4 regions of the Clostridium moutaii genome follow, and region 3 is predicted to be linked to each of the others. Evidence: riboswitches for the same ligand, from Rfam matches in the RefSeq annotation. Region 3 holds a riboswitch; each other region holds the start of a gene.

Region 1 (3,154 bases), on a different contig from region 3:
ATGGAAAAGGAAAAAAATCCAGATGATAGTGAAAATACTCAGCGTATATTGTATAATGCTTTAAATTCCAAGGAGAGCATAGCTGAATTCGGAGATAAAGTAGTGGATAAAATATCTAAAAATTACACTTACGATACAGATGTAGTGATAAATTTTATAAAAGCAGAGTATTACAGCAGCAATAAAAAAAATGAGGATGAAGGAGATAGTGACATAGAGGATTATGTGCAGGCCGTAGAATTTTTATTGTGTAGTGTAAATAAAGTGGAAATTCCCAAGAAAGTATTAAAATTTGACTATACTGAAATGAAATTCAAGCCAAATTCTGCACTGGACATGATTATAAATTTAAATTCTCCCCTAGATGGATTTATGTTTCCAAGTTTTACATGTCAGTATGTAGATGTAAATAAGATAATATATTACTCTTCAAAGGCCAAACAAATTAATGGTACTTTTGTAGAGAAGGTACTGGATTGTACAATAAAACCTACAGCAGTAGAAGAAAAAGAAAATTTTAATGCCATATTGGGCACTGCAGTAGGAGGCAAAATAAAACCGGATATTATGCAGGATATATATGAAAAGATAAATGAAAAGCTTGATGAAGAAGACAGGGAAGAAGAACCAACCTTAGATATGAATGAAGTTACAAGGGTACTGGGTGAAAGTGGTGTAGAAAGTGTACAATCTATTAAAAATGCCTTTCAGGAAGTATGCGGGGAAGATTATGAGTTTAAAGCCAGGAATGTAGTTCCTGATTTTAAAAGTAAATCTATAAAGATTGAGAATGAAAATACAAGCATAACCATAAAACCACAGGATTTAAGCAGTGTAAGGCAGGTAGTGGATAAAAAAGGCAGGAAATGTCTATTAATAGAGCTGAAAGAAGATATGGTTGTAAATGGACTTAACCTGGAGACTGAGGAGATAGAGGATTATATTTAAATTTTTAATTTTCCAGTAAAAAATTTATTGACAATGTTTAATATTGCTGATATACTGATTGTCATAATATTAAATATTGAATAAACTTATTAAGAGAGGTGGAGGGAAAGGCCCTATGAAACCCAGCAACCAGTATTGATTAATGCATTGGTGCTAATTCCTGCAGCCTATAGCTGAGAGATGAGGTAATCATGAGAATATAAACTCAGGGGTTTCCTCTGAGTTTTTTATAATTTAATTAAATACAAATTTTAAAGGTTGACCAGAAAAACTGGAGACTAAATTTTGATTTTTATAAGATTTAGTCTCTTTTTTGTTTTGCCGCAATTTATTTTAATTAAAGAGAAAGATGGTATATAGGCAATTATTAAAAGAAAGGAGGAGGAAGGAAATTATTATGATAAGTGTACAAAATTTAAGTAAAACCTTTAGTACGCCTAAAGGTAAAATTCAAGTACTAAAAGATATAAATCTTAAAGTGGAGAAAGGAGATATTTTCGGAATAATAGGCTTTAGCGGAGCTGGAAAGTCTACAATGATACGCTGCTTAAATAGGCTTGAAGAACCTACTTCAGGCACTGTACTCATTGGAGACAAAGATATTACTGCTATGGATAAAAACGAACTTAGAGAAGCTAGAAAAAAAATTGGAATAATATTTCAAGACTTTAATTTATTTGATTCAATGACTGTATATAAGAACGTAGCTTTTCCTCTAAAGATATCTGGTTATCCTGAACAAAAGATAAAGAATAGAGTGCATGAAATATTGAATTTAGTAGAGCTGAGTGACAAGGTGGATTCTTATCCTGCCCAATTAAGCGGAGGTCAGAAGCAGAGAGTGGGTATAGCCAGGGCACTGGCCAATGAACCAGATGTGTTATTAAGTGATGAAGCTACCTCCGCATTAGATCCACAGACCACTTATTCCATATTGGAGCTTTTAAGGGATATAAATAAAAAACTTAATTTAACTATTCTGCTTATAACCCATGAGTTGGATGTTATTAAATATATCTGCAATAATATGGCAGTGATTGAAGAAGGTAAGATTGTGGAAACAGGAAGCACAAATTCAGTATTTTTAAATCCTAAAAGTGATACTGCTAAAAAGTTTGTTAAAATAATGAGAAATCTCAGTGTGAATTCCGATTATCCTGGAGGTGAGGTAATATGACTGATGATTTTAAAATGTTGATTCTAAAAGGATTGTCGGAAACCATAGAAATGGTAATTATAGCTGGCTGCATAGCACTGCTCATCGGGCTGCCGCTTGGAATTATTTTGGTTGTTACTAAAAAAGGACATATTTTAGAGCATGAAAAATTAAATAAAGTATTGGCTGCTATAGTAAATGCAATAAGATCCCTTCCTTCTATAATATTAATTGTGGTTTTACTGCCATTAGCCAGATTGATTGTAGGAACTACATTGGGTATGAAGGCAGCTATTGTTCCCATATCCATAGGAATAGCACCTTTTTTAGCTAGAATTATTGAAACATCAATAGAAGAAGTAGAATGGGGAAAAATTGAAGCAGCTTTGGCTGTGGGAGCAAAACCATTTCAAATTATATTAAAAGTTTTAATACCAGAAGCACTGCCTTCACTTATAAGAGGGATTACAATTTCAATTATATCCATTATTGAATTTACTGCTGTAGCTGGTGCTATAGGAGCAGGAGGATTGGGAAGCCTGGCAATACGTTTTGGATATGAGAGATTTCGTGAAGATATTATGGTAGCTACTGTTGTGCTGTTAATTTGCCTGGTGCAGATCATACAGTTTTCAGGAGACCATATTTCTAGATATGTAAATAAAAAAAGATATAAATTTGATTGATTATTTTAAGGGAGATGAATTAATATGAAAAAGAAAAGTGTAATATCATTGATGCTGGTGTTGGTTGTAGGATTGTTTTCAGGCTGTGGAAACAGCAGTGATTCAAAGAGTACAAGCAGTTCAAGCGATAAGAGCAAGAGTGTTACAGTGAAGATAGGAGCTGCAGCAGTGCCCCATGCGGAAATATTAAACCACATAAAACCTGCTCTGGCAAAAGAGGGAATCAATTTGGATGTTGTGGTACTGGATGATGAGGATCAGTTAAATCCAGCTTTACAGGAAAAACAGATAGATGCAAATTATTTTCAGCATTTACCTTATTTGGAGTCTGTAGCTAAAGAAAAAGGATACAATTTTGCAGTAG
Region 2 (3,154 bases), on a different contig from region 3:
AATTTGCATACAGAGCTTTTAAAATTCTAGATATATTTTTTTATATCATCAACTTTATTTAATTTTTCCCAAGGTAAATCTATATCGGTTCTTCCAAAATGCCCATAAGCTGCAACCTGTCTGTATATAGGTCTTCTCAAATCCAAATCCCTTATTATAACAGCTGGCCTTAGATCAAATACCTTCTCTACTATGCCCACTATTTCCTCTTCTGATATTTTCCCAGTGTTGAAAGTATCAACAGTTATAGATACAGGTTTTGCTACACCTATAGCATATGCAAGTTGTATTTCCAGCTTATCGGCAACACCAGCAGCTACCAAATTTTTTGCCACCCATCTTGCAGCATAAGCAGCGGATCTATCCACCTTGGTTGGATCCTTTCCTGAAAACGCTCCACCACCATGTCTTCCATATCCACCATAGGTGTCCACTATTATTTTTCTTCCTGTAAGACCAGAGTCTCCCTGAGGTCCACCAACCACAAACCTTCCTGTTGGATTTATGAAGTACTTAGTATTTTTATCCAAAAATTCCGGTGACACAACAGGCTTTATAACATGTTCAATTATATCACTTTCAATTTGTTCTTTAGTTACCAGTTCATCATGCTGGGCGGATACCACTATAGTATCAACTCTAATAGGTTTATTGTCATCATATTCTATAGTCACCTGGGTTTTTCCATCTGGCCTCAAATAACTTAAAGTCCCATCCTTTCTAACCTGTGCCAATCTTTTTGCCAGCTTATGAGCCAGACTTATAGGCATAGGCATATATTCTGGAGTCTCATTAGTGGCAAATCCAAACATCATACCTTGATCTCCTGCTCCTATGGCATCTGTTCCCTCCATCTGTCCTTTTTTAGCTTCCAGGGACTGGTTGACCCCCATAGCTATATCTGATGATTGTTCATCAATTGAGCTCATCACTGAGCAGGTATCACAGTCAAATCCATATTTAGCTCTGGTATATCCTATTTCCCTTACAGTCTTTCTAACTATTTTAGATATATCAACATAACATTTAGTTGATATTTCTCCCATAACCAAAATCATACCTGTAGTAGTAGCAGTTTCACATGCTACTCTTCCGTAAGGATCTTGTTTTAATATAGCGTCCAGAATTGCATCTGAAATTTGATCGCACATTTTATCTGGATGACCTTCTGTAACTGACTCAGACGTAAATAATTTTCTCATTTTCAATACCTCCATACTGTATAAAAAAATAAAAACCTCTTCAAATAAGAAGAGGTTAAATAATTAACTGCTCTCTTATCTTGCAAAATTAACTTGCAGGAATTGGCACCTTGGCAAAATTTCTACTGGTTGCCGGGTTTCATCGGGCCTTTTTCCCTCCGCCTCTCTGGATAAGAGTTTATATTATAGATTTACAATAATTATAAAGATTCTAATAAAACAAAAAACACCCTAACAGTGCTTTTTTATGGTGGAGGAAGATGGATTCGAACCATCGAAGTCACTGACAACAGATTTACAGTCTGCCCCCTTTGGCCGCTCGGGAATTCCTCCGCATTTGGTGCTGGCAGTAGGCTTCGAACCCACGACCTACTGATTACAAGTCAGTTGCTCTACCTGCTGAGCTATGCCAGCTTATTTTGTTATAATGTGGTGGGCACAACAGGGCTCGAACCTGTGACCCTCTGCTTGTAAGGCAGATGCTCTCCCAGCTGAGCTATGCGCCCATAATATTTGGTGGAGGAAGATGGATTCGAACCATCGAAGTCACTGACAACAGATTTACAGTCTGCCCCCTTTGGCCGCTCGGGAATTCCTCCACATTTGGTGCTGGCAGTAGGCTTCGAACCCACGACCTACTGATTACAAGTCAGTTGCTCTACCTGCTGAGCTATGCCAGCCTATTTATTTCATACAATTACGCCCACATAAAACATAAAGGCGTTTAACGTAGTTTAGTATACATTTTTGTGCAATTATTTTCAAATTTCATATTACATTAAAATCTAATGTTAAATGTTTATTCCTTCATGTATCTCATTATTCCTTTAGAAATCATATACCTGTGATTTAGACATAATATTTTACATAATTCCATCATATAAATTATATATAGTATTCTCTTTGGATATTATCCATAGATAGGTATTGCATACATAAAAGAAGGTGAATATATTGAATAAAGTAAAATCTAACTATAAAAATCCATTGGCATATTACGATTTAGCCTATTTTTTAAAGGATCACATCAACAAGGATACCATTATTGTATGTATCGGTACAGATAGATATATAGGGGACTGTCTTGGCCCCTTAGTAGGTACTCTGCTAAAGTGCAAGCACTTTCCTCTGCCAGTTTATGGCACAATTTCAGAACCCATACATGCTTTGAACATTGAGAGTAGACTAAATGAAATAAAGTTACTTCATCCTCATAACAACATTATAGGGATCGATGCCTGTTTAGGAGATTCCAAAACCATTGGAGAAATACAGGTAAGGGACTTTCCCGTTCATCCCGGCAAGGGAGTAGGAAAATCCCTTCCCAATGTAGGGGATTCCTCAATAATAGGCATAGTTGATTCAAATGGCAATGAAGATATATTTAATAATACCAGCAATATACGTTTGAATCTAATTTTAAATATGGCCGAAGTAATACTTTATTCATTAATTCATTCATATTATCTCTATTATAATAATATCTTATTGTAAATATATAGACAAATTTTTTAACACCAATAAAATATCCTCAATCTATTAAGGTTATATCATCACCGGTAAAAATAACTTCCATTTTGTCCAAATACTCAAGAACCTTTCCTGTGCCTAAAGCTACACAGGATATTGGATCTTCAGCTACATAAACAGGCACATGAGTTACTTCCTGTATTAAATCACTTAATCCATTTAGCAAGGCTCCTCCTCCAGTCATAACAATACCTTTCTCAGCTATATCAGCGGATAACTCTGGAGGAGTTTTTTCCAATACCGCCCTAGCTGTATCTGCTATAGAATTTACAGTTTCCTTCAAAGCTATTCTCATTTCTTTAGATGATACTTCCATATTTTTGGGGAGCCCTGTAATTAAATCTCTTCCCCTTATTTCCATACTTATCTCTTCATCTTTGTTAAATGCAGAACCTATATTTATCTTTAAGTCTTCTGAAGTC
Region 3 (3,154 bases):
GGACAACTACATCTGCTCCATATTCTATAGGTCTTACAAGGTATGGTGTTCCAAAAGTATTATCTATAATAAGAGGTATTTTATTTTCATGAGCTATGTTTGCCACAGCTTCTATATCCAAAACATTTATCCTTGGATTTCCTATGGTCTCAGCATAAACTGCTTTTGTTTTATCTGTAATTGCTTTTCTGATGTTTTCAGGATCATCAGGATCCACAAATGTTACATCAATTCCCAATTTCTTTAAAGTTACTGAAAATAATTCATATGTGCCACCATAAAGTGTGCTGGCGGAAACTATATTATCTCCTGCATTTGCTACGTTTAATATAGAATATAATATTGCTGCAAGCCCTGACGCAGTAGCAAGTCCTGCACTGCCTCCTTCAAGAGCTGCCACCCTCTGCTCAAATACATCTTCTGTAGGATTCATTATTCTGCCATAAACATTTCCTGGCTTTTTAAGCTGGAAAAAGTCAGCAGCTTCATCTGCATCTTTAAAAACAAAGGATGTTGTCTGATAAATTGGCACTGCCCTTGCTCCTGTAGTTGGATCTGGTACCTGACCTGCATGTACCTGTAATGTTTCAAAACTTAATTTTCTTTCTTCACTCATTTTTTACTTCCTCCTCATATTTCTTTTAATATATTAAATATTCTGGACGAAACTTCTATATAATTTGGCAAAATAAAAAGTCTTCTTGCAGATGAGATACAAGAAGACTTTTCTTCATGCTCCTCATCTTTCAGGTTATATATACATATATACCTGCTGGAATTAGCACCGTTGAATGAAAATGATCATTCAGGTTGCCGGGCATCATAGGGCCAGTCCCTCAGCCGCTCTGGATAAGAAGTTCCGTATTCGATTGAGAAAATGATAACAGATAACAAGGTAACTTGTCAATAGAAAAATGAAAAAAATTTTTAAATTTTAAGAATAAAAATAAAGGTCAAAGGAATATTGACAATTTGTATTTAAAGTATTAATATTAGAATATTCTTATCAAGAGAGATGGAGGGACAGGCCCTATGAAATCCGACAACCGGCAATTATGTATCGGTGTCAATTCCTGCAGAATAAAATAAATGGGGTTCTAATGTTTGAATACGAAAAATTTTTTCTGAACATTAAAGCTTGTTATCTACAATATAGATTCTTTATACTGTTATTTTGAAAAATTTTAGTATTGGAATAAATGTGTTGTAGAGTGAATTCTGAAAGATAAGAAAAGATTAACTTTTTATGAAATTGAAAGTTGCTTTTCTTATGGAGGGGCAATTTTTTTTATATATTTTTATAATAGTGCAATTGATTAAGGAGTGTCAGAATTTACTGAAAAAAATTTGTGTATATGTTAATTTATATATATTATATAAAGAGAGAGATAAATTAGGCTCAAGTCTAAAAATATATTATATAAAGCTTAAATTAGCTAATATTTATACAATTTTAACAGTTGTTGAAATATAGTGATAATGTGAATTGTATTTGAGGAAGGGTGAAATAAATGAGTTTTAAAAGTTTATTAAATAAGTTTGATAAAAAATTTATTTTTTTTGATGGAGCTATGGGAACAATGCTTCAAAAATATGGACTTCAGGTGGGTCAGCTACCAGAAGTGTTTAATGTGACAAATCCTGAAACAATAAAAAAAATACATAGACAATATCTACAAGCAGGATCGGATATTATAATAGCCAATACTTTTGGAGCCAATGAACTTAAATACAATTTTTCCAGTTATACTATAAAAGATGTTATTACAGCTGGAGTAAAAATTGCAAAGGAAGAGGCTGGAGATAAATTGGTAGCTCTTGATATAGGGCCTACCGGACAAATTATGGAACCTACAGGAAGCTTGAGCTTTCAGAGTGCATATAAATTGTTTAAAAATCAAGTCGTTATAGGGGAAAAAGCTGGAGCGGATATAATTTTAATAGAAACTATGTCTGATTTATATGAGGCGAAAGCAGCTGTTCTTGCAGCAAAAGAAAATAGCTCTCTGCCAATATTTTGTACAATGACCTTTCAGCAGGATGGTAGAACACTTATGGGAACGGATCCTAAAACCATGGTGTTTACACTTGAAGCTTTAGGAGTGGATGTTCTTGGAGTGAACTGCTCACTAGGTCCAGGAGAACTTCAAGGTATTGTAGATGAAATATTAAAATATGCATCTATACCTGTTATGGTACAGCCTAATGCAGGTTTGCCCAGATATGACGGCAAAAATACAATTTATGATATAACCCCTGAAGAGTTTTCAAAAAACATATTGCTTATGGCTAAAAAAGGAGTTAGGATTTTTGGAGGATGTTGCGGTACAAATCCGGAATTTATAAAGACAATTATAGGTGAACTGAAAGATGTACTTCCAAGGGAAGTAAGAGAGAAAAATTATACTGCAGTTTGTTCATCTACTGATACTGTTTTTCTGGGAAATGAAATAAAAATTATTGGAGAGAGGATAAACCCTACAGGCCAGGAGACCTATAAGAAAGAATTAAGAGAGGGTAAGGTCAATTATATAAAGAAAGAAGCCATGGCTCAAAAGAGTGAAGGAGCTCATATATTGGGGTTAAATGTAGGACTTCCTGAAATTGATGAAGTTAAGATGATGGAAAAGGCAATAAAGGCAGTACAACAGGTGATACAATTGCCGGTTAATATAGATAGTCCTAATTCAAAGGTTTTAGAAGCCGGAGCCAGGATATATAATGGAAAACCCATAATAAATTCGGTTAATGGAAGAAAAAAGTCAATGGAAGAGGTATTTCCCATAGTAAAAAAATATGGAGGATGTGTAGTAGCACTTACTATAGATGAAGAAGGAATACCGGATAGTGCAGAAGGTAGAGTTAAAATTGCAGAAAAAATAATTAAAACTGCGGCCTGTTATGGAATCAGTAAAAAAGACATAATAGTTGACTGTCTTACACTTACTGTATCGGCACAACAAAAGGAAGTTATGGAGACTATAAAAGCTGTAAAACTTGTGAAAGAAAAATTTGGAGTAAAAACTATTTTGGGAGTAAGCAATATATCCTATGGACTTCCCAGAAGGTGCATATTAAATAGAACTTTTCTCGCACTGGCACTTAATGCAGGTCTTGATTTGCCTATAATAAATACGCAGGATCAAGGTGTGAA
Region 4 (3,154 bases), 140 kb from region 3:
ACTTTGGGAGCAGGCGGATCCATTTGCGGAGTTTCAGCATCCATAGCTGTAGGAAGTGCTATACAGACAAAAAAGGAGGAAGTTTCCGTAGCTATTTCTCTTGTGGTAGCTTGGGCAGTTGTTATGATTTTCGCACTGTCAGTGTTTATAAAACTGGCTGGTATACCAGCAGGGCCGGCAGGTGCGTGGATTGGCACATCTGAATTTGCAGATGCTGCAGGTGTCACGGCTGCCAGTTCATTTGGCGATAAAGCTATTACTACATTCACCCTCATGAAAGTGGTTGGTCGTGATATGTTTATTGGAATCTGGTGCTTTATTTTAGCTATAATCTCAATTACGAAATGGGAGAATAAAGAAAGTGGGACAAAGGCCAATGCCTCTGATATCTGGCATAGGTTTCCGAAATTTGTCATTGGATTCTTTATAGCTTCAATATTTCTCACTATTTTGCTTTCAAATGTTTCACCAGCTGCAGCCACATCAATTAATTCCAATGTAATTGCTCCAATTAAGGAAATCAGAACCTGGGCATTTACATTTTGTTTCCTGTCTATTGGACTTACTACCCGGTTTAAACAATTAACAGCTGTTGGCTGGAAACCCTTTGCTGCATTTTCTGCCGGTGCAGTTGTCAATGTTATTTTAGGATATATAGTATCTATATTGATTTTAGGTTCTTATTGGTCTAGTTTATAAAATAAGGGGACATCTTAATTTTTAAGATGTCTCTTTTCTTATAATGAAAAATTTAAAGCATTCCCCATTTTCTTTCATATTCCACCTTCAAGATGTATTCATCATCTTTGAAACCTTTTGCCGATAATATTTTAATTGCATCGTTAAAATCAAAAGATTCTGTTTCCATGATGATCCTATCTTTTTTTCTGGCGATTTCCCAATTATCATGGGAAGATTGCAAAATTTCTACCATGGAGGCAATCCTTGAAAAACGCTGCTGCAGTGAATGTCCTAAATTTCTCAATGATTCAGCAGTCATATTGGTGTTGTCATCAATATTTTTTAAAATGGATTTTCCCTTAGAAAGCTCAAAAAAATTAAAAATAAAACGAACATTTTGTATGCATGTGATTTGATTTTTATCCATTATTAAGCACTTCCTTTTATTAATATCCACAATATCCACGTAGCATATATTATTTTATATTTTATTTTAAATTCTCATAATAAGCAAATTTATATTTAAAGAAAGTTATTAATTGTTTTTAAATTTTATATTGACAAAAAACTTAAAAGGTTATATATTATATATAATTTACTTTTTACAATACAAAATTAAATATGAAACTTCTTATCAAGAGCGGCGGAGGGACTGGCCTTATGATGCCCGGCAACCTGAATATATGTATATTTAACGGTGCCAATTCCAGCAGGTGTGAATTTATCTGAAAGATGAGAGACGAGAGGATATAGCTTCCTATGGGTTTCTCCATAGGAAGTTTTTTGTTTGACTGACTAGAAAAACTAGAGGCCAAGCTAGCTTAGTATAGAGATGAGATTATATATGATCTCTATTAATAGGCTATGCTTGGCTTTTTCTTATTTATGCATTTAAGAGAATAAATAAAAGTTGAAAAGGGGGATATATTCAACACACTTTTTACTAAAATGGTGAAAAGTATAGGAATGACAAAGTTTAGTGCACAATATTAATACTAAGAGATGTATGCTTGTAATTATTTGTTCTGGATAATAAGGGGGAATTTTTATTGAATGTAAAATCAACCAATATAGAATGGCATAAAACATTGGTAAATAGAGAAATGAGGGAAAAATTGCTTCATCAAAAGGGAATGCTTATATGGTTCACAGGACTTTCCGGTTCAGGAAAATCCACTATAGCTTCTGCACTGGAAACTAGGCTGCATGATATTGGCAGGCTTACTTATCTTTTGGATGGCGACAATGTGAGGTATGGTTTAAATTCAAATCTTGGATTTACCAAAGAGGATAGGGTTGAAAACATAAGAAGAATATCAGAAGTATGTAAATTGTTTGTGGATTCAGGGATTATTACAATTGCAGCTTTTGTATCACCATTTAAGGCGGATAGAAATAAAATCAGAAATTTGCTGGGTAAGGATTTTATAGAAGTATACGTAGATTGTCCTCTTGAAGTTTGTGAAAGTAGAGATCCCAAGGGAATCTATAAAAAAGCCAGAAAGGGTGAAATAAAGAACTTTACAGGTATAGATTCTCCTTATGAGTTACCTGATAATCCTGAAATTGTTATATACACTCAATCAAATAGTACTGAACAATGTGTGAATAAAATATTGAACTTTTTATCTTGTAAAAGGCAGGAGTGATTAAATGGAATTTATAATTCAAAAACTAGCTGCTGATATTCTGATAATAGGGGGAGGCACTGCAGGTTGCTTTGCTGCACTTAGAGCAGCTAAATCATCTCCAGAAATAGATGTTTTAATTGCGGAAAAAGCAAATATAAAGAGGAGTGGATGTCTTGCAGCTGGGATAAATGCCTTAAATGCATACATAAATGAAGGTGAGACTCCTGAATCCTTTGTGGACTATGTAAAGAAAGAATTTAATGGAATCATAAGGGAAGATTTAGTATATACCACAGCTAAAAGGCTCAACAATGTAACTTATGAGATGGAGAAGATGGGACTTCCAATTTTAAAAGACTCAAGAGGAAGATATGTAAAGAGAGGCAAAAGAAGTATAAAGATAAATGGAGAAAACATCAAGCCAATACTTGCGGCAGAAGTCAATAATCAACATAACATAAATGTGCTAAATGGCATAAATATTATAGATTATATACAGAAAGATAGAAGGATAATAGGCGCTTATGGGTTTTCTGTCCATGATAAAAGATTTTATGTAATCTATGCAAAGGCTGTCATATGTGCCACAGGAGGGACATCAGGAATATATAAACCCAATAACCCTAACTTTTCAAAACATAAAATGTGGTATTCACCTTTTAACACTGGAGCAGGATATGCAATGGGAATAAGGGCGGGAGCTGAAATGACAACTTTTGAAATGAGGTTTATTGCTCTGAGATGTAAAGATACCATAGCTCCTACAGGAACTATAGCCCAGGGAATAGGAACTCCCCAAATAAATGGGAAAAGTGAGGAGTATGTAAAAAGGTATGGAAAAT

What was found. Region 3 has a riboswitch for S-adenosylmethionine ahead of AB8U03_RS02735 (homocysteine S-methyltransferase family protein). Riboswitches for the same ligand answer to the same signal wherever they lie in the genome.
Region 1: it holds a riboswitch for S-adenosylmethionine, as region 3 does, so the genes downstream of both, AB8U03_RS12375 (methionine ABC transporter ATP-binding protein) here and AB8U03_RS02735 (homocysteine S-methyltransferase family protein) in region 3, are expected to answer to the same signal.
Region 2: it holds a riboswitch for S-adenosylmethionine, as region 3 does, so the genes downstream of both, metK (methionine adenosyltransferase) here and AB8U03_RS02735 (homocysteine S-methyltransferase family protein) in region 3, are expected to answer to the same signal.
Region 4: it holds a riboswitch for S-adenosylmethionine, as region 3 does, so the genes downstream of both, cysC (adenylyl-sulfate kinase) here and AB8U03_RS02735 (homocysteine S-methyltransferase family protein) in region 3, are expected to answer to the same signal.

What each region holds. Positions count from the first base shown of each region.
Region 1 is NZ_JBGEWD010000012.1:11,127-14,280, reverse strand. It holds gene AB8U03_RS12380 (DUF4317 domain-containing protein) at 1-948, shown strand, start outside; SAM riboswitch class I at 1,032-1,135, shown strand; gene AB8U03_RS12375 (methionine ABC transporter ATP-binding protein) at 1,346-2,125, shown strand; gene AB8U03_RS12370 (methionine ABC transporter permease) at 2,122-2,790, shown strand; gene AB8U03_RS12365 (MetQ/NlpA family ABC transporter substrate-binding protein) at 2,815-3,154, shown strand, end outside.
Region 2 is NZ_JBGEWD010000002.1:183,858-187,011, forward strand. It holds gene metK (methionine adenosyltransferase) at 27-1,202, opposite strand; SAM riboswitch class I at 1,275-1,379, opposite strand; tRNA gene AB8U03_RS03605 (tRNA-Tyr) at 1,451-1,535, opposite strand; tRNA gene AB8U03_RS03610 (tRNA-Thr) at 1,541-1,616, opposite strand; tRNA gene AB8U03_RS03615 (tRNA-Val) at 1,633-1,708, opposite strand; tRNA gene AB8U03_RS03620 (tRNA-Tyr) at 1,717-1,801, opposite strand; tRNA gene AB8U03_RS03625 (tRNA-Thr) at 1,807-1,882, opposite strand; gene yyaC (spore protease YyaC) at 2,157-2,696, shown strand; gene mreB (rod shape-determining protein) at 2,734-3,154, opposite strand, start outside.
Region 3 is NZ_JBGEWD010000001.1:538,412-541,565, reverse strand. It holds gene AB8U03_RS02740 (O-acetylhomoserine aminocarboxypropyltransferase/cysteine synthase family protein) at 1-616, opposite strand, end outside; SAM riboswitch class I at 737-856, opposite strand; SAM riboswitch class I at 1,001-1,096, shown strand; gene AB8U03_RS02735 (homocysteine S-methyltransferase family protein) at 1,512-3,154, shown strand, end outside.
Region 4 is NZ_JBGEWD010000001.1:403,219-406,372, reverse strand. It holds gene AB8U03_RS02115 (YeiH family protein) at 1-699, shown strand, start outside; gene AB8U03_RS02110 (hypothetical protein) at 752-1,108, opposite strand; SAM riboswitch class I at 1,310-1,420, shown strand; gene cysC (adenylyl-sulfate kinase) at 1,731-2,330, shown strand; gene AB8U03_RS02100 (adenylyl-sulfate reductase subunit alpha) at 2,335-3,154, shown strand, end outside.